3 regions of the Streptomyces sp. NPDC058985 genome follow, and region 3 is predicted to be linked to each of the others. Evidence: riboswitches for the same ligand, from Rfam matches in the RefSeq annotation. Region 3 holds a riboswitch; each other region holds the start of a gene.
The links. Region 3 has a riboswitch for thiamine pyrophosphate ahead of thiO (glycine oxidase ThiO). Riboswitches for the same ligand answer to the same signal wherever they lie in the genome.
Positions count from the first base shown of each region.

Region 1: another riboswitch for thiamine pyrophosphate. It lies ahead of ACFW01_RS07575 (thiamine ABC transporter substrate binding subunit); the one in region 3 lies ahead of thiO (glycine oxidase ThiO).
Region 2: another riboswitch for thiamine pyrophosphate. It lies ahead of thiC (phosphomethylpyrimidine synthase ThiC); the one in region 3 lies ahead of thiO (glycine oxidase ThiO).

Region 1 covers NZ_JBHYJX010000006.1:140,620-150,538, reverse strand. The annotation lists gene ACFW01_RS07580 (ABC transporter permease) at 1-1,527, opposite strand, end outside; gene ACFW01_RS07575 (thiamine ABC transporter substrate binding subunit) at 1,503-2,588, opposite strand; TPP riboswitch at 2,667-2,772, opposite strand; gene rlmN (23S rRNA (adenine(2503)-C(2))-methyltransferase RlmN) at 2,814-3,920, opposite strand; gene ACFW01_RS07565 (phosphatidate cytidylyltransferase) at 4,046-5,170, opposite strand; gene frr (ribosome recycling factor) at 5,170-5,727, opposite strand; gene pyrH (UMP kinase) at 5,909-6,667, opposite strand; gene tsf (translation elongation factor Ts) at 6,874-7,710, opposite strand; gene rpsB (30S ribosomal protein S2) at 7,806-8,726, opposite strand; gene ACFW01_RS07540 (M23 family metallopeptidase) at 8,997-9,761, shown strand; gene ACFW01_RS07535 (TetR/AcrR family transcriptional regulator) at 9,715-9,919, opposite strand, start outside.
Region 2 covers NZ_JBHYJX010000057.1:7,497-17,415, reverse strand. The annotation lists gene ACFW01_RS33835 (hypothetical protein) at 1-740, shown strand, start outside; gene ACFW01_RS33830 (VWA domain-containing protein) at 765-2,195, opposite strand; partial or broken gene ACFW01_RS33825 (thiamine biosynthesis protein ThiC) at 2,292-2,423, opposite strand; gene ACFW01_RS33820 (winged helix-turn-helix transcriptional regulator) at 2,417-2,881, opposite strand; gene ACFW01_RS33815 (YybH family protein) at 2,873-3,283, shown strand; partial or broken gene ACFW01_RS33810 (hypothetical protein) at 3,383-3,523, opposite strand; gene ACFW01_RS33805 (hypothetical protein) at 3,598-4,434, opposite strand; gene thiC (phosphomethylpyrimidine synthase ThiC) at 4,584-6,395, opposite strand; TPP riboswitch at 6,388-6,577, opposite strand; gene ACFW01_RS33795 (YibE/F family protein) at 6,649-8,139, shown strand; gene ACFW01_RS33790 (SsgA family sporulation/cell division regulator) at 8,188-8,625, opposite strand; gene ACFW01_RS33785 (IclR family transcriptional regulator) at 8,724-9,449, opposite strand; gene ACFW01_RS33780 (DUF5326 family protein) at 9,763-9,919, opposite strand, start outside.
Region 3 covers NZ_JBHYJX010000033.1:53,088-63,006, forward strand. The annotation lists gene bfr (bacterioferritin) at 1-484, opposite strand, end outside; gene ACFW01_RS25845 (sulfite oxidase-like oxidoreductase) at 676-1,323, shown strand; gene ACFW01_RS25850 (deoxyribonuclease IV) at 1,343-2,230, opposite strand; gene pknB (Stk1 family PASTA domain-containing Ser/Thr kinase) at 2,227-4,164, opposite strand; gene ACFW01_RS25860 (thiazole synthase) at 4,387-5,184, opposite strand; gene thiS (sulfur carrier protein ThiS) at 5,188-5,388, opposite strand; gene thiO (glycine oxidase ThiO) at 5,385-6,626, opposite strand; TPP riboswitch at 6,624-6,735, opposite strand; gene ACFW01_RS25875 (hypothetical protein) at 6,788-7,138, shown strand; gene ACFW01_RS25880 (NAD(P)/FAD-dependent oxidoreductase) at 7,228-8,439, shown strand; gene ACFW01_RS25885 (Rv2175c family DNA-binding protein) at 8,497-8,862, shown strand; gene thiE (thiamine phosphate synthase) at 8,979-9,638, shown strand; gene metF (methylenetetrahydrofolate reductase [NAD(P)H]) at 9,745-9,919, shown strand, end outside.

The DNA.
Region 1 (9,919 bases), on a different contig from region 3:
GTTGTCGGGCCGCGCGATGAACACGGTCGCGCCGAACTCCCCGAGGGACACGGCGAAGGCGAACCCGGCCGCGACCAGCAGCGCCCGCCGCACCATCGGCAGGTCCACTTCCCGCCACACCCGCCAGGGCGAGGCTCCGAGCACCGCCGCCGCCTCCCGCAGCCGTCCGTCCACCGCCCGCAGCACGGGCAGCATGGTCCGTACGACGAAGGGGACACCGACCAGCGCCTGGGCGAGCGGCACCAGGATCCAGGAGGAGCGCAGGTCCAGCGGCGGTTCGTCCAGCGCGATCAGGAACCCGAAACCGACGGTCACGGCGGACACCCCGAGCGGCAGCATCAGCAGCGCGTCGAAGCCCCGCACGAAGCGGCCCGCGTCCCGCCGGGTGAGCGCGGCGGCGGCGAGACCGCCGATCACCACGGCGATGGCGGTGGCGGCGACGGCGTACTGGAGGGAGTTGCCGATGGCCTCGATCGGCGGGACCAGGAAGGCGCCGCCGTCGGCACTGGTCAGCGCCCGATAGTAGCCGAAGCCGGGTGCGCCGAGCGACCGCTGGACCAGCACGGCGAGCGGCAGCACCAGCAGCAGCGCGACGGTGGCCAGGACGCCCGCCAGCAGCGCCCACTGGCCCGTGCCCCGGGGCCTGCGCGCGGTCGTGGCGGCGTCCACCAGCCGCAGGGCGCTCTCCCGCCGCCGTACCGTCCGGGCGTGCACGGCGAGGACCGCGGCGACCGCCACGAACTGGATCAGCGTCAGCACGGCCGCCGTGGACAGGTCGAAGACCTGGGACGTCTGCCGGTAGATCTCCACCTCCAGGGTGGAGAAGGCGGGCCCGCCGAGGATCTGCACGACGCCGAAGGAGGTGAAGGTGAACAGGAACACCATCAGCGCGGCGGCCGCCACCGCGGGAGCGAGCGCGGGCAGCGTGACCTGCCGCCAGGCCCGCGGGCGGGAGGCACCGAGCATCCGCGCGCCCTCCTCCTGCCGCGGGTCGAGCTGCGCCCACAGGCCGCCCACGGTGCGCACCACGACGGCGTAGTTGAAGAAGACGTGCGCGAGCAGGATGGCCCACACGGTCGTGTCCAGCCGTACGCCCCACAGCTCGTCGAGCAGCCCGCCGCGCCCCACCAGCGCCAGGAACGCCGTCCCCACGACGACCGTCGGCAGCACGAACGGCACGGTTACCACCGCCCGCAGCACCTGCTTGCCTGGAAAGTCGAAGCGGGCGAAGACATAGGCGCCGGGCAGTGCGATCAGCAGGGTGAGCGCGGTGGACGCCAGCGCCTGCCAGGTCGTGAACCACAGCACGTGCCGCACGTCGGACTGGGCGAGCACGTCGCCGATCCGGCCGAACTGCCAGGCGCCGTCGACCTCCAGGCCGCGCGCGACGATCGCGGCGACGGGGTAGGCGAAGAACACCGCGAAGAACGCGACGGGCACGACCATCAGGGCGAGCCGCGCCGCGCTCCCGCGCGGGTTCCGAGCCCTGGGGGCTCCCTTGCCTACTTCAGTACGAGCGAGGTCCACGACTTGACCCACTGGTCGCGATTGCCGGCGATCTTCGCCGGGTCCATGGTCTGCGGGTCCTCGGCCTGCGGCCCGTACTTCGCGAACGCCTCGGGGATCCGCGCGCCCTCCCGCACCGGGTACACGAACATGTTCAGCGGCAGGTCCTCCTGGAACTGCTTGCCGATGAGGAAGTCGAGGAGTGCCTTGCCTCCCTCGGGGTTCTTGGCGTTGCTCAGCAGGCCCGCGTACTCGACCTGGCGAAAGCAGGTGCCGTCGGCGACGCCCGTGGGCGCGGTGGACGGCTGCGGTTCGGCGTAGATCACCTCGGCGGGCGGGGAGGAGGCGTAGGAGACGACGAGCGGGCGGTCGCCCTTGGCCTTCTTGCCCCCGGCCGAGCCGGAGAACTGCTCGTTGTAGGCCTGCTCCCAGCTGTCGACGACCTTGACGCCGTTGGCCTTGAGCTTCTTCCAGTAGCCCTCCCAGCCGTCGTCCCCGTACTTGGCGGCGGTACCGAGCAGGAAGCCCAGGCCGGGCGAGGAACTGCCCGCGTTCTCGGTGACGAGCAGGTCCTTGTACTCCGGCTTGACCAGGTCGTCGAAGGAGTCCGGCGGGGTCAGCTTGTTCTTGCTGAAGTACGCCTTGTCGTAGTTGACGCAGACGTCACCGGTGTCGACGGGCGTGACCCGGTGCTTGTCCTGGTCGGCCCGGTACTCGGGCAGGACCAGGTCGGAGCCCTTTGCCTCGTACGGCTGGAACAGCCCGTTGTCGAGGGCGCGGGAGAGCAGGGTGTTGTCGACGCCGAAGAAGACGTCGCCCTGCGGGTTGTCCTTGGTGAGGACGGCCTTGTTGACGGCCTGCCCGGCGTCGCCGTCCTCCAGGACCCTGACCTTGTAGCCGGAGCTCTTCTCGAAGGCGGCGACGACCTCCTTCGAAGAGGCCCACGAGTCATGGCTGACCAGGGTCACGGTCTTGGAGTCGCCGGACCCCTGCCCTTCGTCGGACGACGACCCGCAGGCGGCCAGGCCGCCGGCCATGCCGAGGCCGACGGCCAGGACGGTGACCTTCTTGGTGATGCTCACTGATTCCTCCTGGGTGACCAGGAGAAGACGCGGCCCCGCCCGCGACCCCTGGCGAGGGTCCCGGGCAGGGCGCAACAGCTCGAGTGGTGACCGATCTCCCTACCCAGAATGACCTGGGCCAGGTTCGGAGGGTCTGCGGCCGGTGCCGCACTCTCAGCGCTGTGGCGCTCCCCTGTCGGAATATGAAGATGTGGTTACTGTGGCGTTGTACTGACGCCGGTCAGGTTACCGCTCGCTCGCGGCGAGCTGACCACACGCCCCGTCGATCTCCTGGCCACGGGTGTCCCGGATCGTCACCGGCACACCGTGCGCCGCGATCGCCTCCACGAACGCCTTCTCGTCCTCGGGCCGCGACGCGGTCCACTTCGAGCCGGGCGTGGGGTTGAGCGGGATGAGGTTGACGTGCACCGGGCGGCCCTTGAGCAGCCGCCCGAGGCGGTCGCCCCGCCACGCCTGGTCGTTGATGTCCCGGATCAGCGCGTACTCGATGGAGAGCCGGCGCCCTGACTTCGCGGCGTACTCGAACCCGGCGTCCAGCACCTCACGCACCTTCCAGCGCGTGTTGACGGGGACGAGGGTGTCGCGCAGCTCGTCGTCGGGGGCGTGCAGCGAGATGGCGAGGCGGCACTTGAAGCCCTCGCCGGTGAAGCGGTTGATCGCCGGGACGAGACCGACGGTGGAGACGGTGATGCCGCGCTGGGAGAGCCCCAGCCCGTCCGGCTCCGGGTCGGTGAGCCGGCGGATGGAGCCGACGACCCGGTTGTAGTTGGCCAGGGGCTCACCCATGCCCATGAACACGATGTTGCTGAGCCGGGCCGGGCCTCCGGGGACCTCTCCGTCCCTGAGCGCCCGCATGCCGTCCACGATCTGGTGCACGATCTCGGCCGTCGACAGGTTCCGGTCCAGGCCGGCCTGCCCCGTGGCACAGAATGGGCAGTTCATGCCGCAGCCCGCCTGGGAGCTGATGCACATGGTCACCCGGTCCGGGTAGCGCATGAGCACCGACTCGACGAGCGTCCCGTCGAACAGCTTCCAGAGCGTCTTGCGGGTGGTGCCCTGGTCGGTCGACAGATGCCGGACGACCGTCATCAGCTCGGGCAGCAGCGCCTCCCGGAGCCCCTCCCGCGAACCGGCGGGGATGTCGGTCCACTGCTCGGGGTCGTGCGCGTACCGCGCGAAGTAGTGCTGCGAGAGCTGCTTGGCACGAAAGGCCTTCTCGCCGGCAGCGACGACGGCCTCTTTACGCTCGGCGGGCGTGAGATCGGCAAGGTGCCGCGGCGGCTTCTTGGCTCCGCGGGGGGCGACGAATGTGAGTTCTCCGGGCTTAGGCATGGCTGTACCAGTGTCGCAGACATATGAGAAGAGACCCGCCGCCCTGTGGACAACGGGTCTCTCGTCGAAGAACGTGCAGGTGGGGGCGGTCGCGAGGCCGGCCCTGCGGGCTCACGCCGGCCGGATCAGCCCGACCCCACGAAGATCACCAGCAGGAGCCACACCACCGGCGCCGTCGGCAGGAGGGAGTCCAGGCGGTCCATGATGCCGCCGTGGCCCGGCAGGAGGGTGCCCATGTCCTTGATACCGAGGTCGCGCTTGATCATGGACTCACCGAGGTCGCCCAGCGTGGCGCTGACGGCGACCGCGAGGCCGAGCAGCAGGCCCTGCCACCAGACGCCGTCCTCGATCATGAACTGCATGCACACCGCGCCCGCCGCCATCGCGAAGGCCACCGCTCCCAGCAGCCCCTCGCGGGTCTTGCCGGGGCTGATGCGCGGGGCGAGCTTGGTCCTGCCGAAGCGCCAGCCGACGGCATAGGCGCCGGTGTCGCTGACGACCGTGAGCAACAGGAAGGTCAGCACGCGCTGCGCGCCGTCGTCGGCCATCAGCATCATCGTGACGAACGTGGCCAGGAAGGGCACGTAGAAGGCCGCGAACAGACCCGCCGTGACGTCCTTGAGGTAGCCCTCCGGCGGCTCGGTCATCCGCCACACGAGCACGGCCAGCGCCGTGAGCGCCATGGCGACCCACGCGCCCTCGGCACCTCGCGCGTACCCGGCGACCACCATCGCCGCGCCGCCGATCGCCAGCGGCACGAGCGGCGCCCTGATGCCCTTGCGCTCCTCCAGCCGCTTGGTCAGCTCCCACAGGCCCACGACGACCGCGACCGCGACCACGCCGACGAAGACCGCCTTGACGACGAACAGCGACGCGACGATGACGGCGCCGAGTCCGACGCCGACCCCTATCGCCGCGCCCAGGTCGCGCCCCGCGGTCTTCTTCGGCGGCGGCTGGGACTGCGCCGGCTGCGGGGCGTCGGGCATGGGCTCCGGATTCTGCGGCACCGCCGCATACGGCTGCACCGGCGGGTTCTGGAACAGGGGACCGCTCGCCCGAGCGGCCCCCCGGTCGTCGTCCTGGTCACCGCCGTGTTCGGGTACGTCGGGCACGATGGGCATGGGGCGAGTCTGCTGCGCGTACTGCGCATCGTATGCGGAACCCGCCGGGGCAGCGCCCTGGACAGGTCCCCCGTCGGACGGCCCCCAGTACCCGGCTTGTGGCGGCGCTCCCCAGGAAGAGTCGTTCATCAGACCTCGAGCAGCTCCGCTTCCTTGTGCTTCAGGAGCTCGTCCACCTGGGCGACGTACTTCGAGGTGGTCTGCTCGAGCTCGCTCTCCGCACGACGGCCCTCGTCCTCGCCGACCTCGCCGTCCTTGATCAGCTTGTCGATGGCGTCCTTGGCCTTGCGGCGCACGGAGCGGATGGACACCTTGGCGTCCTCGCCCTTGGCCTTGGCGACCTTGATGTAGTCGCGGCGGCGCTCCTCGGTCAGCTCGGGGAACACCACTCGGATGATGTTGCCGTCGTTGCTCGGGTTGACGCCCAGGTCGGAGTCGCGGATCGCCTGTTCGATGTTGCGCAGGGCGCTCTTGTCGAAGGGCGTCACCACGGCCATGCGCGGCTCGGGCACGGAGAACGAGGCCAGCTGGTTGATCGGCGTCAGCGCGCCGTAGTAGTCGGCCACGATCTTGTTGAACATCGCCGGGTGCGCACGGCCGGTGCGGATCGCGGCGAAGTCCTCCTTGGCGACCACGACGGCCTTCTCCATCTTCTCCTCGGCCTCGAGGAGGGTCTCTTCGATCACCACTTGCTCCTGCGTGTCTTGAGTAGGCCCGGCTGCGGTCCCCTGGCGGGGCGGCGGCCGGCTGCGTCGCGTTCTTCCTGCACGGTTCCCGACCGGCGGGACATTGTCCATCCCCCGGCCCGGCCCCGTCCCGTCCGTCCCCCGGACAGGTGGCGTCCGCGGACAGGGGGGTGTTCTCCGGTCAGTCCCGGGTGCCCTGGTCACCCACGAGCGTGCCGATCTTCTCACCCTTGACGGCGCGGGCGATATTGCCCTCCTTCAACAGCTCGAAGACCACGATCGGGAGGCTGTTGTCGCGGCAGAGCGTGACGGCGGTGGCGTCGGCGACCTTGAGATCGCGGGTGATGACCTCGCCGTAGCCGAGCGCGTCGAACTTCACGGCGTCCGGGTTGGTCTTGGGGTCGGAGTCGTAGACCCCGTCCACGCCGTTCTTGCCCATGAGCAGCGCCTCGGCGTCGATCTCCAGGGCGCGCTGGGCGGCGGTGGTGTCGGTGGAGAAGTAGGGCATGCCCATTCCGGCGCCGAAGATGACCACGCGGCCCTTCTCCAGGTGGCGCACTGCGCGCAGCGGGATGTACGGCTCGGCGACCTGGCCCATGGTGATGGCGGTCTGCACGCGGCAGTCGACGCCCTCCTTCTCCAGGAAGTCCTGGAGGGCCAGGCAGTTCATCACGGTGCCGAGCATGCCCATGTAGTCGGAGCGGGCGCGGTCCATGCCGCGCACCTGGAGTTCGGCCCCGCGGAAGAAGTTGCCGCCGCCGATGACGACGGCGATCTCGGCGCCGTCGCGTACGACGGCCGCGATCTCGCGGGCGATGGCGTGCACCACGTCGGGGTCGACGCCCAGGCCGCCACCGCCGGAGAAGGCCTCTCCGGACAGCTTCAGCATGAAGCGGCCGCGTACTTTGCCGTCGTCGCTCTTCTCGGCCTTGGTGGTCATGGAGATCTCGCCTCTTTTACGTGGGTCACACACACGAAGAAGGCCACTGCCGGTGGGGGCGTGTTTCGCATCCCATACGCGGCAATGGCCTCCTCGTCAGATCTGCTGTCGTCCGCCGCCACGCGCGCGTGCGCCACGGCCTGCGCGAACGGCGCCGACGACTGCTGTCGACCCTACCGGGGTCGAGCGTCCGTCGCGGTACGGACTCAGATGCCGACCTTGATGCGCGAGAAGCGCTTCAGGGTGACACCGGCCTCTTCCAGCACCTTCTGGACGGACTTCTTGTTGTCCAGGGCGTAGGGCTGGCCCAGCAGGGTCGCGTCCTTGAAGAAGCCGTTGAGGCGACCCTCGACGATCTTCGGCAGGGCGGCCTCCGGCTTGCCCTCGGCGCGGGTGGTCTCCTCGGCGACGCGGCGCTCGGACTCGACGACCTCGGCCGGGACGTCCTCCTTGGAGAGGTACTTCGGCGCGAAGGCGGCGATGTGCTGGGCGATGCCCTTGGCGATGTCCGCGTTCGGCTTGTCCAGCTCGACGAGGACACCGATCTGCGGGGGCAGGTCGGGCATCGTGCGGTGCATGTACGCGGTCACGAAGCCGCCGGAGAACTGCGCGAAGCGGTCCAGGACGATCTTCTCGCCGAGGTTGGCGTTGGCCTCGTCCACGTACGCCTGGACGGTCTTGCCGGCCTCGATCTCGGAGGCGAGCAGGGCCTCCAGGTCCGCCGGGGCGGCCTTGGCGACGTGCTCGGCGATGGCCTTGGCGACGTTCTGGAACTTGTCACCCTTGGCGACGAAGTCCGTCTCGCACTTCAGCTCGACCAGGACACCGGAGGTGTTGTCGTCGGCGATGATCGAGACGACGGCACCGTTCTCGGCGGAGCGGCCCTCGCGCTTGGCGACGCCCTTCTGGCCCTTGATACGGAGCGCCTCGACGGCCTTCTCGACGTTGCCCTCGGCCTCGTCCAGCGCCTTCTTGCAGTCCATCATGCCGGCGCCGGTGAGCTCACGAAGCTTCTTGACGTCGGCGGCGGTGTAGTTCGCCATGATTCAGGAATCTCTCTCGAAGTCCGAAGATCTACGGGCCGGACGGCGGGGGCTTCGTGGGCCCCCGCCGTCCAGAACCCGAAGGTGGTGAGGGGTCAGGCCTGCTCGGCGTCCGCGGCCGGGGCCTCGGCGGGCTTGTCGGCGTCGGCGGCGGCCACCTCGGTGGCGGCCTCCTCGACGGCCTCGGAGACCTTGGCGTCGGGGGCGGGCGCCTCGGCGGCGGCCTCGACGGCCTCGTCCTTCTTCTCGCCCTCGAGCAGGTCGCGCTCCCACTCGGCGAGCGGCTCGCCGGCGGCCTTCTCACCCTTGGCACCACCGGCGGCACCGGAGCGGGCGATGAGGCCCTCGGCGACGGCGTCGGCGATCACGCGGGTGAGCAGGGTGACGGAGCGGATCGCGTCGTCGTTGCCCGGGATCTTGTAGTCGACCTCGTCGGGGTCGCAGTTGGTGTCGAGGATGGCCACGACCGGGATGTTGAGCTTCCGGGCCTCGCCGACCGCGATGTGCTCCTTCTTGGTGTCCACGATCCAGACGGCGCTGGGCACCTTGGACATCTCGCGGATACCGCCGAGGGTCTTCTCCAGCTTGGCCTTCTCGCGGGAGAGGACCAGCAGCTCCTTCTTGGTGAGGCCGGAGGCGGCCACGTCCTCGAAGTCGATCTGCTCGAGCTCCTTCAGGCGCTGCAGGCGCTTGTAGACGGTCGAGAAGTTGGTGAGCATGCCGCCCAGCCAGCGCTGGTTGACGTAGGGCATGCCGACGCGGGTGGCCTGCTCGGCGATGGCCTCCTGCGCCTGCTTCTTCGTGCCGACGAACATGACCGTGCCGCCGTGGGCGACGGTCTCCTTGACGAACTCGTAGGCGCGGTCGATGTACGACAGCGACTGGAGCAGGTCGATGATGTAGATGCCGTTGCGCTCGGTGAAGATGAAGCGCTTCATCTTCGGGTTCCAGCGACGGGTCTGGTGACCGAAGTGGACGCCGCTTTCCAGCAGCTCCCGCATCGTGACGACGGCCATGGCCGTTCTCCTTGGTTTTCTCGGTTGTGCCGCGCGAGCCGGACGGCCTGCGCGCCTGACGCCCGCTGTGCGCCGTGCCGCAAGGGACCGAGGGGCGCTGACACGCGCCTTGGAAGGCGTCGTGTCGGGGCGTGCGAAGTCGACCCGGTGACCCGGATCGCCACCAGAAGTGTACGGGACCGGAGGGGTACCGGGTGACGCGGCTGTCCACAACCGGGCGGCGGTCCACAGGCCCGCACGGCGGCCCGCTCCGTGCGGGACGGTTCTCGCATGCGAGCGAGGCGATGTGTGAGTGCGTGCGTGTGTGCGTGTGCGTGGGTGGTGCTGCTGTCGGCCGTCCTGGCCCCGGCGCCGTTCGGCGCCGCGCGGGCGGTGCCGGTGGTGGCGTCGGCGGCCGTGGGGCGGGGTCCGGATCCGGCGGTGCCGGCCGTGGCCCGGTGGTGGCCGGTGGGCACCCGGCCCGCGGTCCTGCGGGGGTGGGAGCCCCCGGCCAGTGCCTACGGTGCTGGCCACCGGGGCGTGGACCTCGCGGCGGCGGGCGGGGCCCCGGCGCGGGCGGTGGCGGCGGGGCGGGTGTCCTTCGCGGGGCGGGTGGCGGGCAGGGGCGTCGTCTCACTCGCACTGACGGGTACCGGCGACCCGCCCCTGCGTACCACGTACGAGCCGGTCTCGGCCTCGGTACGCGAGGGCGACGAGGTGGCGGCGGGCGAGGCGCTCGGCACGGTCGAGCCTACTGGCTCGCACTGCACGGCCTGCCTGCACTGGGGCCTGCTGCGCGGGGACGTCTACCTCGACCCGCTGTCCCTGCTCCCGCCGTGGCTGCTGGACTCGGGGCCGTCGAGGCTGCTGCCGGTCCTGGGGGTGCCGCTGCCCGAAGAACGGTCCGAGGGGCAGTCCGGGGACCGGCCCGCCGAGAACCCGTCCGAGGACCGGCCCGGAGACGCGTCCGGAGACCGGTCCGGAGACCGGTCCGGAAAGCAGCGGGCGATCAGCCGCGCACGCCCCGCAGCGCCATGGAGACCGCCGCCCGGGTGATCGCCTCGGGCACCTCGGCCGCGCCCAGTTCGATCCGCCGCACGGCCGCGTCCACGACGCCCTGCAGCAGCATGGCCGCGAGCCTGGGCTCGGCGTGACCCATCTCCGCCAGCGCCTCGACGATCATGGCGATCAGCCCGCCGTGCGCCGCCCGGATC
Region 2 (9,919 bases), on a different contig from region 3:
GCACCATGGCACTCAACGCGACCGCCCTCATCACGGCGGCGGCCACCACCGAGTACCAGCACTACGTGAAGGCCCGCGAGGAACTGCGCCACCCCGCGCCGTCCGCCACGTCGCCCACCACGTCGCCCGCCACGCGCGAGTCCGGCTCCGAGGAGCAGGGCAGGGACGCGGTGGGACTCGCCGCCACCGTGGGGGAGGTGGCCGAGGCGACCGGTGCGGGGGCCGTCGCCGTCGTCGCCGTCCTGGCACCCGTCCTGGCCGGCACCGCAGCGGCGATCTTCCTGCTCGTCGGCTACATCCTGAAGATGCTGGATCCGGGGCAGGCCTTCGCGCAGACCATGCTCACCACGGGCTGGATGTTCGGCGCCGTGACCGCGGTGGCGATCCTCGTCGCCGCGGTGGGGCTGCTGATCACCGCGCTGCGCAACCGGCCGTCCGCCGAGTCCGGCTCCTACGGCGTACTCGACGAGGAAGTGGCCCGGGCCAGGGACGCCTGGCACGACGCCCTGCTGGAACGCGGCATCCTGCCCTTCCTGCAGGAGGCGCTCGGTAACCCGGGCACGGCGGCACTGCACCGCACGGGACCCAAGGCCCCGAGCAGCCGCATGCCGCACCTCGGATACGGCCGACCCGGGTTCACCAGTCCCGACGGCGGCCCCGAGACCGGTCACCGTCCGAGCTACTCCAGCCCGGACTACAGCAGCCCGGACTTCGGGGGTCCGGAACACCGGTCCGAGTAGCCACCGGTCCGGGCGGGCGGCGCGTCAGAGGATGCCCGCCCGGCCGGCGGCTGTGATCCAGGACGGAAACTCGGACAGCAGGCGGTCGTAGAGCTCCGGGTCCGGCACGGTGGCGATGTCGTCCACGGCGAAGAAGCCGACGTTGTCGACGCGGCGGCCCGTCAGGGTGTCGAAACGCTCCAGCACGCCGTACTTGGCCCGGCCGAGCCCCACGAACTGCCAGAAGACCGGCTCCTCCACCGCCTCCCGCAGCTCCCGCTCGATCTCGGCGTCGCGGTAGACACCGCCGTCGGAGAAGAACAGGACCAGGGTCGGAACCGGTGCCGGATTCTCCCGGACGAAGGCACGGACCTGGGCAATCACCTTCTGCTCCTCGTTCTGGATCCCGACCGCCCGCATGTCGGCCTGCCGGGGGTCCAGGCCCTTCTTCCGGCCGCGGCGGAAGAGGCTGATCTCCCCCACGCGTACGTGCAGCCGCAGCCACTCGGGCAGCTCGCCCAGGCGCAGGTCGGGCAGGCGCGCCGGGTTCGAGGCGAAGGTCCATGCCTGCATCTCGCCGTCGTCGTCCAACTGCGCGGCGACGGCGGCCATCCGCTCCACGACGTCCGCCACGACGCCCTTGGAGTAGAGGAACGACATGGAACCGGAGGCGTCCAGTACGAGGATGACGCGCGCGGTGACGCCGTCCGCACCGTGTTTGCGCAGGCTGACGGCGACCTGCTCCTTGCGGAGGGACAGCCGCTTGCGCATGTCCACGGGCAGCTCCTCCTCGCCCTTGGTCAGCCGGGTCCGCCCGGCGGATGCGGTCGCCGGTGGGGACAAGGGCTGAGGGGGTGGCGTCGGCGTCGGCGTCGGCGTCGGCGTCGGCGTCGGCGTCGGCGTCGGCGTCGGCGTCGGCGTCGGGGGAGTGTCGTCGTCCACGGTGATGCCGAAGTCGGTGGCGAGCCCCGCGAGTCCGGCGGCGTACCCCTGCCCGACCGCGCGGAACTTCCACTTCCCCTGCCGCCGGTACAGCTCGCCGCCGACCAGGGCGGTCTCCGTCCCGGCGGTCATGTCGAACCGGGCCAGCTCGGTCCCGGAAGCGGCGTCCAGCAACCGCATCGACAGCCCCGGCACCCGGCCGAACGTCCCGCCGTCCGCCGAGGCGCACAGCACGATGCGTTCGACGGCCGGCTCCACCGAGACCAGGTCCACCTCGACCGAGTCGGTGGTGACACCCGCGGGCCCGCCGGGTCCGCCCCGCTTGCCCAGGTGCCCCACCGCGCCGGACGCGTGCCGGGGCTGGTTGTAGAAGACGAAGTCGCCGTCGTCCCGCACCCGTCCGGCCGAGGTGAGCAGCAGCGCGGAAGCGTCGATCTCGGGAACCCCGGGCCCCGCGGCCCAGGCGAGTTCGATCCGCACCGCGGGGGAGTCGACGGCGAGGTTGGCGCCCTTGCTCAGGGAGGTGGATGTCATGCCCCCAGTCTGCCGAGACGGACCCCTCGGCGGGGAGAGGACGGACCTACGGTCTGCCCGTCCCCACCGCACGGCACGGCACGGCACGCGGGGACGTCAGTCCGCGATCGGCAGATACACGCGATTGCCGGCGGCCGCGAACTCCTTCGACTTCTGGACCATGCCTTCCTCGATCTCGGCCTGGCTCCCTCCGTGCTCGCGCCGGATGTCGTGCGAGATCTTCATGGATGAGCACCTTCCCCAGGTGATCGCGGGCTCTCGCCTCGACGCTCGGACAAGCGCTGCAATTCCTCGCCTGTGGCGTACAGCTCGACCAGGAGTGACCGCAGCGACCTGCCCGCCTCCGTCAGGACGTATCGCGTGCGGGCCGGGAAGCCGCGTCGGCGATCCGCCGTCACCAGGCCGCTCTCCCGCAATGCACGGAGCCGGTCGCTGAGCACTTTCGCCGACAGCTCGGGAAGCAGCGTCCGCAGCTCCATGAAGCCGCGAGGACCACCCATCAGTTCACGCAGGAGCAGCGTGGTCCAGCGACCGGACACCGCCGCGAGGGCTACCTCAACAGGGCAGTCGGCCTCAGGCCGATCGGTGCGGCCCCGCGGGCCGGGCACCAACTCCTCGTCCCAGGTGACGTGGGTTTCCGTTTGGTGACCTATGCCGGCCTGCTGTTCGCTCGCCCCATGACGCATTCCACCAGTGTGCAGTTGGCACGCAGCGCGGCCGAGCATCCGTACGCCTTCGCTCGTGCGTTCAACACCTTCGACCCGGAAGCGCTCGACCAGCTCTACGAGCCCACCGCGGGCTTCATACCGGAGCCCGGCCACCTGGTCACCGGGGCGGGCAGGCTCCACGCCAATGGAGAGTTCCTCCGGCTGCGCGTTCCGATCACGGTGACGCCACGTCATACGTACGTCGTCGGCGAGCTGGCGCTGCTGATCGTCGACTTCGTCATCACCGGAAGCGCGGCGCACGGCGAGCACGTCCACATCGAGGGCACCGCAACGGATGTGGCTCGCCGTGGCGCGGACGGATACTGGCGCTACGTGATCGACAACCCGTTCGGGGTGGCACGTCACACCGAACCGGCCTGAGCACCGCGAGCCGGCCCCAGACAGCGGCGGGCCCACGCAGCGGCGGGGCCCGCGGCTCCCCGCGGCGCGAGCCCCGTCCGTGGCTTCTGTGTGCCGTGCTCAGTCGTCCAATGGCAGGTCGTCCCGGTTGCCGGACGCTGCGAACTCCTTCGCCTTCGCCGGCCTCCCGGCCTTGATCTCCTCCAGGGTCGCCTCCACGTCACCACCGAACTGCTCTGAGATGCTTCGGCTGATCTTCATCGGTCCGCGAATCGGTGCCCACACGCGTCCCACGGTTGTCGGCGCGAGCAGTGGAACCAGAAGACTGACGCTGGTCAGCGTGGCGGCCGAGCCCCACGGCTCAGGCTGCGCTGTGAGCGCAGGGCTCCCAACCTGCGGTGGTCATCGGGGCCGGACAGACTCTCGTCCAAGGCCAGGAGCGACAGGAGCTGCACGGAACGTCCGGCCGAGGCTGCCGCCTCCAGCTTGTGGTGGCCGTCGAGCAGAAAATGCGTCAGCCCCCAGTGCTCGTACTCGTCCGTCGACGGGAGGCTCAACGCAGGCTGACAGAGATCCAACGTCGACACCGCGACTGCTGTCGGCACCACCCCCTGCCCCATCCACTCGACGTACTCCGCGACCCGCTCCCGGTCGTTCCAGAGTGGAGGAACCATCGGTACGGCGAACTCATAGAGATGTGCGGTGCCGTCGATCACCGTCTCGAACGTGCGGTAATACGGCGTGCGAGGGTGCTCCGGAAGACCCCAGAACTGGTTGGGCCCCCAGGTGGCCACTTGCTCATTGCTGAAGTAGTCACCGTCCTGCCCTGGAGTCACCAACCGTGGCTCGACACGAAGCAACAGTGGCAGGTAATTCCCTTCCGGCAGCAGGGAGCCGAACGCAGCCAGGATGCCGTCGTCCAGATCGGAGACCTGTCCGGCGAGGAGATCTTGCATGCCTTCCAATGACAGCGTCTGGCCGGCGCCCTCAAGCCGCTGAAACAGGAACTGACACGTCCCACACCACGGGGAGAGCTCAAACGCGGGATTCCCGTCGAGCACCAGCAACCTGCGCCGCGGTGCCGACCCCAGTTCCTGAAGCTCTGTCTCGAACCGCAGCCTCGCTTCAGGCCCGGGTACTCCGAGCCTGCGCCGCTCGCCAACGATGTTCATCACGCCCACGACCGTACGAGCGGTGCGACCACACACCAAAGGGGCCCTTCAGCACAGAGCGCGTCCGGCTCTCCTTCGCAAGCGCTCTGGAGCTGTGCAGGGGGCTGGGGAGCGCCGTTCAAGGCAGCGCCGCCCCGCCACCCGCTTACTCAGTCCGCCATCGGCAGGTACACCCGGTTCCCGCGCTCCGCGAACTCCTTCGACTTCTGGAGCATCCCCTCCGCGACCTCTTCAGCCGTCGCCCCCGCAGCCGCCGTGCCCCCGAACTGCTCTGTGATGCTTTGGCTGATCTTCATCGAGCAGAACTTCGGCCCGCACATCGAGCAGAAGTGGGCCGTCTTGGCGGGCTCGGCCGGCAGGGTCTCGTCGTGGAACTCCCGTGCCGTGTCCGGGTCGAGGGCCAGGTTGAACTGGTCCTCCCACCGGAACTCGAATCGGGCGTCGGACAGCGCGTCGTCCCACTCCTGCGCACCTGGGTGACCCTTGGCGAGGTCGGCGGCATGGGCGGCGATCTTGTAGGTGATGACGCCGGTCTTGACGTCGTCACGGTTGGGCAGGCCCAGGTGCTCCTTGGGCGTGACGTAGCAGAGCATTGCCGTGCCCCACCAGGCGATCATCGCGGCACCGATGCCGGAGGTGATGTGGTCGTACGCCGGCGCGACGTCCGTGGTCAGCGGGCCGAGCGTATAGAACGGAGCTTCATCGCAGATCTCCTGCTGAAGGTCGATGTTCTCCTTGATCTTGTGCATCGGGACGTGTCCCGGGCCCTCGATCATGGTCTGAACGTTCAAACGCTTGGCGGTCCGGTTGAGTTCCCCGAGCGTGCGCAACTCTGCGAACTGCGCCTCGTCGTTGGCGTCCGCGATGGAGCCCGGCCGCAGGCCGTCGCCGAGGGAGTACGTGACGTCGTACGCGGCGAGGATCTCGCAGAGTTCCTCGAAGTTCTCGTACAGGAACGACTCCCGGTGGTGCGCCAGGCACCAGGCCGCCATGATCGAGCCGCCGCGCGAGACGATGCCGGTCTTGCGGTTCGCGGTCAGCGGCACGTACGCCAGGCGCACGCCCGCGTGGACCGTCATGTAGTCCACGCCCTGCTCGGCCTGTTCGATCACGGTGTCCTTGTAGACCTCCCAGGTCAGCTCCTCGGCCCGGCCGTCGACCTTCTCCAGGGCCTGGTAGAGCGGCACGGTCCCGATGGGGACGGGGGAGTTGCGCAGGACCCACTCGCGGGTGGTGTGGATGTTGCGGCCGGTGGAGAGGTCCATGACCGTGTCGGCGCCCCACCGGGTCGCCCAGGTCATCTTGTCGACCTCCTCCTCGATGGAGGAGGTCACCGCCGAGTTGCCGATGTTGGCGTTGACCTTCACCAGGAACCGCTTGCCGATGATCATCGGCTCGATCTCGGGGTGGTTGACGTTGGCCGGCAGTACGGCACGGCCCGCCGCGATCTCCTCACGGACGACCTCCGGCGAGACGTTCTCCCGGACGGCCACGTACTCCATCTCGGGCGTGATCTCGCCCCGGCGGGCATACGCGAGCTGCGTCACCGCGGTGCCGCCCCGGCCCCGGCGGGGCTGCCGCGGCCGTCCGGGGAAGACGGCGTCGAGGTTGCGCAGCCCGCCGCGCGGCGAGGTGTGCTTGATGCCGTCGTCCTCGGGACGGACGGGACGGCCCGCGTACTCCTCGGTGTCGCCGCGGGCGATGATCCAGTTCTCCCGAAGCGGCGCCAGTCCCCTGCGGACGTCGGTGTCGACGAGCGGATCGGTGTACGGACCGGAGGTGTCGTACAGCGTGACCGACTGCCCGTTGGTGAGGTGCACCTGACGGACCGGCACCCGCAGGTCGGGGCGCGAGCCCTCGACGTACGCCTTGTGCCAGCCGATGGACTTCCCGGCCTCCGCGGTCTCCTCCTGGGAGGAGTTCTGCGTGGAGGCAGGCGTGCGTGCGTCCTTGATGGTCATGAGACCTACTCCCTACGCCGGCATTACCCGGTAACAGGTTCGGCGGTCGACGCAGCGGATTCCGTCCGCCGACGCTTCGTGGGATACATCACTCGACTTCGGTCATGTTTCCCGTGAAACATCGCTGGGACGGAGGTCAGCGCCCTCTCAGCCCGGTGCTCCGAGCTCCCGCGTGTACAAAGGTGCCTCCACGCTAACGCCCATTCGGGCGCGGTGAACAGAGGGCCCCCCTTGTTCTTGCGATGATCGGTCGGTGACCACACCGCAGCATCCCCCCGTTCCGCCGCACGATCCCCGCCGCGGACCGCACGCCGACAGGGGCGCCGACCGTGGAGCCGGCGACCCTGGACACGGCCCCGGTGGCGGCGGCCACGGGCCCGGAGCGGGAGGAGGCCACGGGCCCGGAGCGGGCAGCGGCCACGGGAGCGGGGCGGGAGGAGGCCACGGGCACTCGCACAGTCATGGCCCCGCGGCGCCCGTCTCCCGGCATCTGCGGAAGGTCATCGCCGCGATCCTGATCCCGTTCGCCGCGGCGGTCCTGATCGGGCTCGCTGTCCTGTGGCCGGGCGGCGCGCCGCCGCACGAGCGCACCGGCGTCGGCTTCGACCGGCAGACGCAGCAGGCCACCGTGACCAAGGTGGTGGAACTGAGCTGCCAGTCCGTCAACGCCTCGGGCTCCACCCCCACCGGCGACACCTCCACCGCCGAGGGCTCCTCCGCGGTGCAGCAGGCGAACGGCGAGTGCAAGCGGGCGACGATCCGCGTGGACAGCGGCAAGGACAAGGGCCGCACGTTCGAGGAAATCGTGCAGCCGGACCAGTCGCGGCAGCTGCACGAGGGCCAGGAGGTCGTGGTCGCCTACGAGCCCTCCGCACCGCGGGACCTGCAGTACTCGGTGACCGACATCAACCGCAGGCTCCCCCTCACCCTGCTCGCCGGCATCTTCGCGTTGGCCGTGGTGGTCGTCGGAAGGCTGCGGGGCCTGATGGCGCTGATCTCCCTGGCCATCAGCTTCCTGCTGTTGAACTTCTTCATCCTCCCCGCGATCCTCCAGGGTTCGAACCCGCTGCTCGTCGCGGTGATCGGGTCCAGCGCCATCATGCTGATCGCGCTGTATCTGTGTCATGGCCTCTCCGCACGCACGTCCGTGGCGGTGCTCGGCACACTGATCTCCCTGTTGCTGATCGGCATCCTCGGGTCGCTGTTCATCGACTGGGCGGCGCTGACCGGCAACACGGACGACAACACCGGCCTCATCCACGGCCTGTATCCGGCGATCGACATGAGCGGTCTGCTGCTCGCCGGCGTGATCATCGGTTCGCTCGGTGTCCTCGACGACGTGACGGTCACCCAGACGTCGGCGGTCTGGGAGCTGCACGAGGCCAACCCGACGATGGGCTGGCGCGGGCTGTACCGCGCGGGCATCCGCATCGGCCGCGACCACATCGCCTCGGTCGTCAACACGCTCGTGCTCGCCTACGCGGGCGCCGCGCTGCCCCTGCTCCTGCTGTTCTCGATCGCGCAGAGCGGGGTGGGGACGGTCGCCAACAGTGAGTTGGTCGCGGAGGAGATCGTGCGCACGCTGGTCGGCTCGATCGGTCTGGTGGCGTCCGTGCCGGTCACCACGGCCCTCGCCGCGCTCGTCGTCTCGGCCGACCGGACGGCCGCACAGTCCGCTGGGGCGGGGCCGGGCGGGGACGCGGCCCCCGTACGCGGCGGACGCGGCCGTCGCCGCAAGCGCTGACGCGCCCGGGGCGAAGCGTTACGCCCGCTCCGCGCCTGCCGTAACGGTTCAGCCCGCGCTCTGTTCCTCCGCCAGGATGCGGTCCAGCGCCTCGTCGAGGTGGGTGTCGAAGTCCGCGAGCGCGCCCTCCTGACCCAGGGGCACCAGTTTGTCGGTGCGGTCGAGGAACGCCACCAGGGGAGCCGCCGAGGAACGGAACAGTGCCTGGTCGGCGCCGACCTGGAGGCGGATCAGCACCTCGGCCAGCGGCTCCGGCTCGACCGGTGCGATGCGCACGTCCCCGTCACCGCACGGCCGGCCCACCCCGTCGACCAGTAGCTCCCGGCCGAAGGCCCAGGTCACCGGGGCGTCCCCGGGGAGATGGAAGGTCAACCGCACGGCATAGGGATCACAGGTCGCGTAGCGCAGCTCCACCGGAATGCGGAACGAGAGCTCCTCGGACACGAGAAAGCTCATCATGACCTCTGCCTGTACGGACTCGCCCATCGCACACCCGTCATTCGCCGTCGACTGTCCGGGAATCAAACCTCTAACACTGGTGGCATCTTGCTCAACGTACACACCAGATCACAAGGAGTGAGTTTTCAGATACTGATAGAGATCGCGAGTGACCCCAGGAGCCGCCCCACCTCGTCCTGCAGCCGCTCCGCGGCCGACAACAGCCGGTCGGCCTGGTGAAGGGGCAGGGAGACGGCCATCGTGGCCACCGTGGTGCCGACGGTGATGGGGATCGCGGCGCACACCGTCCCCAGGGCGTACGCCTGGCTTTCGGTCACCGGAGACGTCCGCCGCATGCGTTCGAGACGTCTCAGCAGGGCATTGCCATCACGGACCGTGTACGGCGTGAGTGACTGCACCGAGTAGCGGTTCAGGTGGTCCCGGCGGGCGTCCTCGTCCAGTTGCGACAGCAGACACTGCCCGACGGCGTGCGCGTGCCCGGTCTCGCGGAAGTCCGCCCACTCCTCCACGGCCGGGTTGCCCGGGGTGTCGGAGACGCACATGACCTCGATCTCGCCGTCGCGGTACATGGCGTAGTACACGGGGGCGCCGATCGCGTCGCGCACCTGCGCGAGCGCGTCGACCACCGTGCTGCGACGTTTCTGCGCGGCCCCGCTGCTGCCCAGCCGCTCGGCGGCGTCGCCGAGGAAGAACAGCCCCTTCTCCCGGCGCAGGTAGCCCTCGTGCACCAGGGTGCGCAGCAGGTGGTACGCCGTGGGGAGCGCCAGCCGTGTCTCCCGGGCCAGCTGCTTGGCGGGGGCTCCGTACTCGTGTTCCGCGACACACTCCAGGAGACGCATCGCCCGCTGCACGGAGCCGATGAGGGTCGCCGAGGGCGGGTCGGCGGACTGGTGCGGGGGCGGGGGCGTCGAGTAGGGCTGCACGGGCAGGGCGGGCAGCGGTGCGCATGCGGTGTCAGCCGTGGCCAAGGTTCACTCCCGGGAACGCGAGGAGGCCGTCCGTGCGGGGAACACGGGTGGGGGTGGGCGCCGTTCGCGAGGTCGCCCCCGCGTGGAGTTCCGGACTCTAATCGCCGGTCACCGCCCGCCGACGGCCCGTCCGGGAAACTTCCCTCGCCCGAGGGAACCGGTGGTTCCCGTTACCGCCACCCGCGTCCCACGGCTCTCACCAGTCGCTGCGCGAGGACGAACTCGACATGAACTTGCGCACGACGTAGATCAGTCCGCCGACGAGCGCGACGAAGACCAGCAGCTTGAACAGCAGTCCGATCACGAACCCGACCACGCTGGCGATGAGCCCGCCGAACACGACCAGGGCGATG
Region 3 (9,919 bases):
ACGGGTCGGGCTGGGACTGCTCGATCACCGTCGACAGGTACAGCGACTCGCCCAGCTTCTCGATCAGGTCGAGCTGGGTCTCCAGGTAGTCGATGTGGTGCTCCTCGTCGGCGAGGATCGCCTCGAACACGTTGGCCGACGTGATGTCGTGCTTGGCCCGCATCACCTCGATGCCGCGGCGCAGCCGGTCGATCGCCTCGATCTCGATCTCCCGGTCGGCCTGGAACATCTCGGTCACGCTCTGACCGACCCGCACGTGGAAGAGCCGCTGGTAGTTCGGCAGGCCGTCCAGGAGCAGGATGCGGTCGGTGAGCACCTCCGCGTGGCGCATCTCGTCGAAGGACTCCGCGCGCGTGTACTTCGCGAGCTTGGTCCAGCCCTTGTGGTCCTGCAGCTTCGCGTGCAGGAAGTACTGGTTGATCGCCGTGAGCTCGGCGGTCAGCTGCTCATTCAGGAACTCGATGACCTCGGGGTCGCCCTGCATCGCTTGACGCTCCTTAAAACGGGAACTGGCCTGTTGCGCCGCATGATTGCACCGGCATCGAAGATCGTCCAGTAAGTGTTGACTTAGTAAGTAAGTACAGGCTTAGTCGATTTTGTTGATGTTTTTCCTGTTTGCCTGAATGTAAGTGGGGTGGGTCAAGGGCATCGGTCCGGGTCTGTCAGGATGGAGACATGGGTCAGCCGGTGGGAAACGAAATGGGGGAAGACGGTTCGGAAGGGGCGACCTCGTTCGAGCTCCCGCCGGGACAGCGCCTCCAGCGCGGCTGGCCGGTCACGCACTACGGACCGGTACCCAAGTTCCGCCCCGAGCGCTGGGAGTTCCGGGTCTTCGGCGCCACCGCCGACGGTGACAAGCGCGGCTGGACCCATGAGGAGTTCACCGCCCTGCCGTACTCCACGGTCGTCGCCGACCTGCACTGCGTCACGAAGTTCAGCATGCTCGGCGCCGAGTGGGGCGGGGTGCCCGCCGCCACGGTCCTGGAGCTCGCGCCGCCCGCCCCGGCCGTCACCCACGTGATGGTCTGGGCCGAGTACGGCTTCAGCTCCAACCTCCGGCTGGCCGACTTCGCCGACGGGCGTGCCCTCTTCGCCACCCACAAGGACGGCGAACTGCTCACCGCCGAGCACGGCTTTCCGCTGCGGCTGATCGTCCCCCACCTGTACGCCTGGAAGGGCCCCAAATGGGTCCGCGGCATCGAGTACATGACAGCCGACCGGCGCGGCTTCTGGGAGGAGCGCGGCTACCACAACATCGGCGACCCGTGGCGCGAGCAGCGCTACTCCTACCAGGAGGAACCCGGGGACGGCCCCGAGCTCTGAGCCCGCCGCCGGACGCGGATCAGCCGTCGCGCAGCTTCTTCAGCCGCTCCACGTCCGCCGCGTGCCCCTGCTTGCCGCCCGGCGTCTCGATGATCAGCGGCACGCCCTCGGTCGCGGGGTGGGTCATGAGCGCCCGGAACGGGTCCTCGCCGATGTGCCCGGCGCCGATGTTCTCGTGCCGGTCCTTGTGGGCGCCCGCCACGTCCTTGGAGTCGTTGGCGTGGATCAGCTTCAGCCGGCCCGCGCCGACCGTGTCGACCAGCAGGTCCAGGGTCTGGTGCATGCCGGACGGGCCGGTCAGGTCGTGCCCCGCCGCGAAGACGTGGCAGGTGTCCAGGCACACGCCCAGCTTGGGATGCGAGTCCAGCGCCTCGAAGTACGGGCCGAAGTCCCAGGTCCGCGAGCACAGAGAGGCGCCCTGCCCGGCGGTCGACTCCAGCAGGAGGAACGGGTCGTCGTCGTGGGTCAGCTCGTCGAGCAGCGGCAGCAGGTACTCCCGCACCTGCTTGAGCGCCACCGACCTGTCCCGTCCGCCGGTCGCGCTGCCGGTGTGCACGACCACGCCCAGCGCCCCGATGGCCCGCCCGCGCCGCAGCGAGTGCCGCATGGACTCCACCGACCGCTGGGCCGTCGCCTCGGTGTGCGAGCCGAAGTTGATCAGGTACGGGGCGTGCACGTACGCCGGGATCGACTCGGCCGCGCAGGTCTCCCGGAAGGCCTCGTCCTGCTTCGGGTTGCCGGCCGGCGTGGCCCAGCCGCGCGGGTTGGCGACGAAGACCTGCACGGTCTCCGCCTTCAGCTCACGGGCGTAGGACAGCCCCACGGAGTGCAGCCCGCCGGCCACCGGGACGTGGCCGCCGACCGGGTTGCGGGGGAGTGCGGGCGTCCCGCCCCTGCCCCCGGTCATCGGATGGTGATCGTGACGGTGGAGCCCTCGGCAGCCGTGTCCCCGGCGTCCACGGACTGCTTCTTCACCGTGTCGCCGAACAGCCCGAGCAGCCCCCGGTCCTCGTCCACCTGGAAGCCCGCGTCCGTCAGCTTCCGCTTGGCGTCGTCCACGCTGTCGCCGACCACGTCCGGGACCTCGATCTGCCGGGGGCCCTTGGACACCGTGAGCGTCACGGTGTCGCCCTCGGCGGCGCGGCTGCCCGGCTCCGGGGTCTGCCGGGCGACCTGGCCGCTGTCGTACTCGGAGTTCACCCGCGTCTCGTCGACCTTCACCTTGAGGCCGGCCTCCGTCAGCCGGCTCCGCGCGTCCTCCAGGCCGACGCCGGAGACGTCCGGGACGTCCACCGGGCTGCCCTTGCTGACCACGAGCGCGACCGCCGAGCCGCCGCGCACCGTGGTGCCCGAGGCGGGCTTGGTGGAGATCACGAAGCCCTTGGGCACCTCGTCGCTGAACGCGCGGGTCACCATGCCCGGCTCCAGCCCCTCGTCCTTCAGCAGGGTGCGGGCCCGGTCCAGCCGGTAGCCCTCCAGGTCCGGCAGCTTCACGGTGTCGGGGCCGTCGGAGACCGTGAAGGACACGGAGTCGTTCTTGCGGATCCGGGAGCCCACGCCGGGGTCGGTGCTGATGATCCGGCCGCGGTCCACGGTGTCGCTGTGCGCGTGCCGCACCGTGCCGACGTCCAGCCCGGTGTCCTCCAGCCGGTCGCGGGCCTCCGCCTCGGTCTTCGAGAGCAGCGGCGGCACCTTGGTGAACTGGCCGGAATTGATGTACCAGACGCCGGTGCCCAGGCCGAGCACCAGCAGCACGGCCAGCACGATCGTCAGCGGGCCGCGCCGCACCCCCGGCCGGCGGCGCCGGGGCGGGTCCGGCGGGGGAGACGCCAGCCGGCTGGTGTGCTGCACGCCGTCGTCTCCGGCGCCGTACGCGTCCTCGTCGACCGGCAGCGGCCGGGGCACGGTGAGCGAGCGCGGGATGACACTCGTGCGGTCCTCGGCGTTGTCGTGCTCCGTGCCGAGCGCCTGCGGCGGCACCGCGTCCAGCTGCTCGGCGGTCAGCGCCGCGCGCGCCTCACGGGCCCGCGCGAGCAGCGCGACGGCGTCGTACGGCCGGATCTCCGGGTTGCGCGCGGTGGCGGCGGCGACCAGCTCGTCCAGCTCGTACGCCATCCCCGGCACCGCGGAGGAGGGCGGCGGCACGTCCTCGTGGAGGTGCTTGTAGAGCACCACCGCGGCCGAGTCCCCCTCGTGCGGCTTGCCGCCGGTCAGCATCTCGTAGAGCACCACGCCGCACGCGTACACGTCGACCCTGGGGTCGGCGGCGCCGTGCTCGACCTGCTCGGGCGCCAGGTAGGAGACGGTGCCGAGGACGGCGCCGGTGGTGCTGGTGACGGTGTCCACCGAGCGGACCAGGCCGAAGTCGGCGACCTTGACCCGGCCGTCGTCCCCGATCAGCACGTTCTCCGGCTTCATGTCCCGGTGCACGAAACCCGCCCGGTGCGCGGCGCCGAGCGCGGCCAGCACCGGCTCCAGGATGTCGAGGGCGGCCCGCGGCCGGAGCGCACCGCGCTCGCGCAGCACGTCACGCACGGTGCAGCCCGGGATGTACTCCATGGCCAGGTAGACGTACGCCCCGTCGGCCCCCTGGTCGAAGACCTGGACGACATTGGGGTGGTCGAGGCGGGCCACCGACTTGGCCTCGCGGATGAACCGCTCGACGAAGCCGGCGTCGGTCGCGAGCGCCGGGTGCATCACCTTCAGCGCGAGCACGCGGTCCAGGCGGGTGTCCACGGCCCGGTAGACCGTGGCCATCCCGCCGACCGCGATCCGCGCCTCGACGCGGTACCGGCCGTCGAGCACCTGCCCGACGAGAGGGTCCTGAAGGGTCGTGTCCACGCAGGCGAGTGTACGAGCCACGACCGACACCCCGCGCTCGCCGCCCGCCACCGGGGCGGTACTGCAGCGCACCTGTGACGCACGTGACACGTACCGGGCGATCCCCCGCCCACGCACGGTGAGCCGCCGACGGCGAGTCACCCCCACGGGAGAGCCCAGCCTCTTGTCCGACTGGAAACGCGTGGTGCGCGGGTGGGAGAAGACCCTCGGAGCAACGCAGGCTCACTGAAAAGCGGGCCGCTCCGGATCAAGGTCGGCCAAGCCCTCCGCAGGAGACGACGCCTCGGCGAAGTGCCGCCGCGGGATCCGTCCCGCAAGCCGCGCCAACCGCCCGGCCTCGACCCCCGCACGCATCGCGGAAGCCATCAGCACCGGCTCCTGCGCCCGCGTGACCGCCGAGGCCAGCATCACACCCGCACACCCCAGCTCCATCGCCAGCGCCACGTCCGACGCCGTACCGGCCCCCGCGTCCAGGATCACCGGCACCCCCGCGCGCTCCACGATCAGCTCGAAGTTGTGCGGGTTGCGGATCCCGAGCCCCGACCCGATCGGCGAACCGAGCGGCATGATCGCCGCACACCCCACGTCCTCCAGCTTCTTCGCGAGAACGGGGTCGTCGTTCGTGTACGGCAGCACCGTGAACCCGTCGTCGACCAGGGTCTCCGCGGCCTCCAGCAGCTCGATCGGGTCCGGCAGCAGCGTGCGCTCGTCGGCGATGACCTCCAGCTTGACCAGGTCCGTGCCCAGCGCCTCGCGCGCGAGCCGGGCGGTGAGCACCGCCTCCCCGGCGGTGAAGCAGCCGGCCGTGTTGGGCAGCACGCGGATGCCGAGCTTCTCCAGCACCGACAGCACGGACCCGTGCACCGACGCGTTCACGCGCCGCATCGCGACCGTGGTCAGCTCCGTCCCGGAGGCCACCAGCACGCGCTCCAGCACGTCCAGGCTGGGCGCCCCGCCGGTACCCATGATCAGACGGGACGCGTACGACGTGCCGTCGAGGACAAAGGGGTCGTCGGCCATGGTTCAGCCTCCTTGCACAGCGGTGAGGACCTCGACGCGGTCGCCGTCGGCCAGGGCGGTGGCGGACCACCGCGCGCGCGGGACCACGGTCTCGTTCAGGGCGGCGGCCACTCCGGACGGCGCGGTGGTGAGCGTGCCCACCAGGGCGTCCAGGGCCGTACCGGGAGCCACCTCGCGCGGCTCGCCGTTGACGGAGATGTTCATGCGGACTGCTCCGAGAGTGCGGGGGCGGCGTCGAAGCGCCGGGGGGTGAAGGGGCGGGCCTCGTCCGGCAGCTCCCCGGTGGTCAGGGCGTGCGCCATGGCGTCGCCGGTGACGGGGGTGAGCAGGACGCCGTTGCGGTGGTGGCCGGTGGCCAGCAGCAGCCCGTCGAGGCCGGTCGGCCCGAGCAGCGGGGCGTTGTCGGGGGAGGTGGGGCGCAGGCCCGCGCGGGTCTCCGTCAGGGGCAGCTCGGTGATGCCGGGGACCAGCTCGTGGGCGTCGCGCAGCAGCTCGTACACGCCGCCCGCGGTCACCGTGGTGTCCCAGCCCAGCTCCTCGCTGGTGGCGCCGACGACCAGCTCGCCGCTCTCCCGGGGCACCAGGTAGACGTGGTTGCCGCGCACCACGGCGCGCACGGTGCGGTTCAGCAGTGGCCCGTGCGTCCGCGGCATGGTCAGCCGCAGCACCTGCCCCTTCACCGGCCGCACCGGCGGCAGCACGGCGTCCGGCACGCCCGCGAGGCGCCCGCTCAGGCTGCCCCCGGCCAGCACCACCTGCCCGGCCTCCAGCGCGGTTCCGTCGGCGGTGGCGACCCCCGTGGCCCGCTCCCCGCGTCCGACGGTGAGCCGGTCGGCCCACACCCGGTGGAAGACCACCCCCGCCCGCTCACAGGCGGCCACGAGCGCGTGGGTGAGGCGCCGGGGGTCGATCTGGTGGTCGCCGTCCACCCGCAGGCCCCCGCGCACGCCCGGCGCGAGCATCGGCTCCAGGCGCCGGCACTCACGCCCCGACAGCCACTCGGACTCCAGGCCGGAGCGCTGCTGAAGCGCGTGTACTTCGCGCAGGTGGGACCGGTCGTCGGCGTCCAGCGCGACGGCGAGGGTGCCGCAGCGGCGGTACCCCAGGTCGTGGCCGGTGACATCGGTCAGCTCGGCGGCGAACTCCGGGTAGCGGCGGGCCGAGGAGAGATTCAGCGAGAGCAGCGTCTGCTCGCCGTGGTGCAGCTCCGTGACGGCGGCCAGCATCCCGGCCGCCACCTGCGCCGCCCCGCCGCCGGGCTCGGGGTCGACGACGGCCGTGGCGAGCCCGCGCTGGGCTGCCCGCCAGGCGGTGACCAGACCGATGACGCCACCGCCCACCACGAGGACGTCGGGCGTACGGGACACGGTGGGTGACGACGTGGTGTGCGACGACACGGTGTGTGACGAGCTGTGTGGCGAGCTGTGTGATGAGGACGGCATGGGCGTCCAGCCCCTCCCTTCGCCGGCATGACCCGGATCAGGTTCGTACGGTCGGAGGCCGCCAGCCTCCCTCTCAGCCCGGTGCGTCCGGGCTCCCGCGAGTGCTTTACGTTGGCCAGCCTAGCCCGCAGCGCCTCGCACTCGTAAGGGAGCCTCCGCCCGTGCCCCGTTCGCTCGATGGTCTCGTCCTCGCCCCCGTCACCGACCAGGCGCCCGGCCAGGTGGGCACCCGCACCCGGTTCACGTACCACGAGCGGGACGACGCCGTCTGGGCCGACTACGCGGGCGGCGACGTCGTCCGCGGCCACCTGGTGGGTACCCGCGCGGGGGACCGGCTCGACTTCCGGTACGTGCAGCTCAGGACCGACGGCAGCACGGCGTCGGGGCACTGCGTGTCGACCGTGCTGGAACTGCCGGACGGCCGGGTGCGCCTGGAGGAGAGCTGGGAGTGGGAGTCGCGCCCCGGCCGCGGCACGAGCGTTGTGGAGCAGGTCACGGTGCACGAGCGCTGACTGACAAATTGTCAGGTGGCTAAGGTGATCAGGTGAGCGAGCAGACGCGGGAGCGGGGACCGGAACCGGCGGCGGACGACGCGCGCCGCGTGGTCGTGGTGGGCGCCGGCATGGCGGGCGTGCAGACCGCCGTCGCCCTGCGGGAACAGGGCTTCACCGGCACCCTGACACTGATCGGCGCCGAGCCCCACCAGCCCTACGACCGGCCTCCGCTGTCCAAGGCCGTCCTGCTCGGCACGGCCGAGGGCTCCGCCTTCGACGTCGACTTCGAGGCACTCGGCATTACCCTGCGGCTCGGCTGCGAGGCCCTGGGTGTCCGCCCCGGCGAGCACCTCCTCGACACCTCCGAGGGCCCCGTGCCGTACGACGCCCTCGTCCTCGCGACCGGCGCCGAACCGGTCCGGCTCCCCGGCACCGACGGCGTGCCGGGCGTGCACCTGCTGCGCACCCTGGACGACGCCGAACGGCTGCGCCCCGTGCTCGCCGGCCGCCACGGCATCGTCGTCGGCGCCGGCTGGATCGGCGCCGAGTTCGCCACCGCCGCGCGCGAGGCCGGCTGCGCGGTGACCGTGGTGGAGGCCGCCGGCCGGCCGCTCGCCGACGCGCTGCCCGCCGAGGTGGCCGCGCCGATGACCGCCTGGTACGCCGAAGCGGGCGCCGCACTGCGCACGCACGCGCGCGTGGAGCGGGTCGAGCCCGGCGAGTCGGGGGAGCCCCTCCGGGTCGTCCTCGACGACGGCACCCGGCTGCCCGCCGACGCGGTCGTCGTCGGCATCGGCGCCCGCCCCTCCACCGCGTGGCTCGCCGGCTCCGGGATCGCCCTCGGCGGGCACGGCGAGGTCCTGGCCGACGACCTCCTGCGCACCTCGGCGCCGGACGTGCACGCGGTTGGCGACTGCGCCTCCTTCCCCTCCGCCCGCTACGGCGAGCGGCTGCTGGTGCACCACTGGGACAACGCCCTCCAGGGCCCGCGCACCGTCGCCGCCGACATCGTCGGCGCCCCCGCGGGCGAGACCCCGGCGGCGTACGACCCGGTGCCGTACTTCTGGTCCGAGCAGTTCGGCCGCTTCGTCCAGTACGCCGGACACCACACGGCCGCCGACACCGTCCTGTGGCGCGGGGACCGCACGGGCCCGGCCTGGACGGTCTGCTGGCTGCGCGAGAACCGGCTGGTGGCCCTGCTCGCGGTGGGCCGCCCCCGCGACCTGGCGCAGGGAAAGCGGCTGATCCAGGCGGGCACGACGATGGACCCGGTGCTGCTGGCCGACCCGGCGAGGCCGCTCAAGGGGGCCACGGCGTAGCACCGGTCCGGACGGGTCCGGCTTCCTCCTGTCAGTGCCAGATGGCAGGCTGGAGACGTGACCGAGATTGACGCAAAGACCGATGCTCTCGTGCCTGCCTGGCTCACCGTTCCCGACATCGCCGAGATGCTCGGCGTCGAGGTGACCCGCGTACGCCAGCTGATCAAGGAAGGCCAGCTCATCGCCGTACGCCGGGGTGAGAACCGCGCGCTGCACATTCCGGCGGCCTTCATCGACGAGGACAAGGTCGTCAAGGGCCTGGCCGGGACCCTGACGCTGCTGCGGGACGACGGCTTCACGCCGGAGGAGATGCTGGAGTGGCTCTTCACCCCCGACCCCACCCTGCCGGGCACCCCGGCCCAGGCGCTGAGTGAGAATCGCGGCACGGAGGTGAAGCGCCGCGCCCAGGCGCTCGCCGTCTGACCCGACCCACCGCCCGGCGTACGGGCCGCGCGGCCGTCACGGTCCGCGGTCCGTACGCCGCAGGGCCGTGCGGTCCGCGCCGCCCACGCCAACCACCGACCCGGGGGGACACCCGCATGCCCGACACCGCTCCGACCACCGCCCGCGCCCGCCTCGCCGACGCCCGGCTCTACCTGTGCACGGACGCCCGCCGGAGCCAGGGCGACCTGCCCGAGTTCCTGGACGCCGTACTGGCCGGCGGCGTCGACATCGTGCAGCTGCGCGACAAGGGCATGGAGGCCGCCGAGGAGCTGGAGCACCTGGCGGTCCTGGCCGACGCCTGCGCCCGGCACGGCAAGCTCCTCGCGGTCAACGACCGCGCGGACGTCGCGCACGCCGCCCGCGCCGACGTGCTGCACCTCGGCCAGGGCGACCTCCCGGTGCCCGCCGCCCGCGCGATCCTCGGCGACGACGTCCTCATCGGGCGCTCCACGCACGCCGGGTCCGAGGCCTCCGCGGCGGCCGTCCAGGACGGCGTGGACTACTTCTGCACCGGCCCGTGCTGGCCCACCCCCACCAAGCCCGGCCGCCATGCCCCCGGCCTCGACCTGGTCCGCCACACCGCGTCGCTGGGCACCGACCGCCCCTGGTTCGCCATCGGCGGCATCGACCTCGGCAACCTCGACGAGGTGCTGGAGGCGGGCGCCCGGCGGGTCGTCGTCGTCCGCGCGATCACCGCCGCCGAGGATCCGGGCGCGGCCGCGGCCGAGTTCGCGAAGCGCCTGCGGCAGCCGTAGGCGGATGCCGGGGGCATGTGTCCAAGGGGTGGACAACAAATAGACAATGCGGACAAATATCCCGCATCCGGTTGGGTGGCCGCCGCCCCCTGGCTAACCTGCCCGTATGGCCCTCGGAACCGCAAGCACGAGGACTGACCGCGCCCGCACGGTGCGTGACATCCTCGCCACCGGCAAGACGACGTACTCCTTCGAGTTCTCGGCGCCGAAGACGCCCAAGGGCGAGAAGAACCTGTGGAGCGCGCTGCGCCGCGTGGAGGCGGTGGCCCCGGACTTCGTCT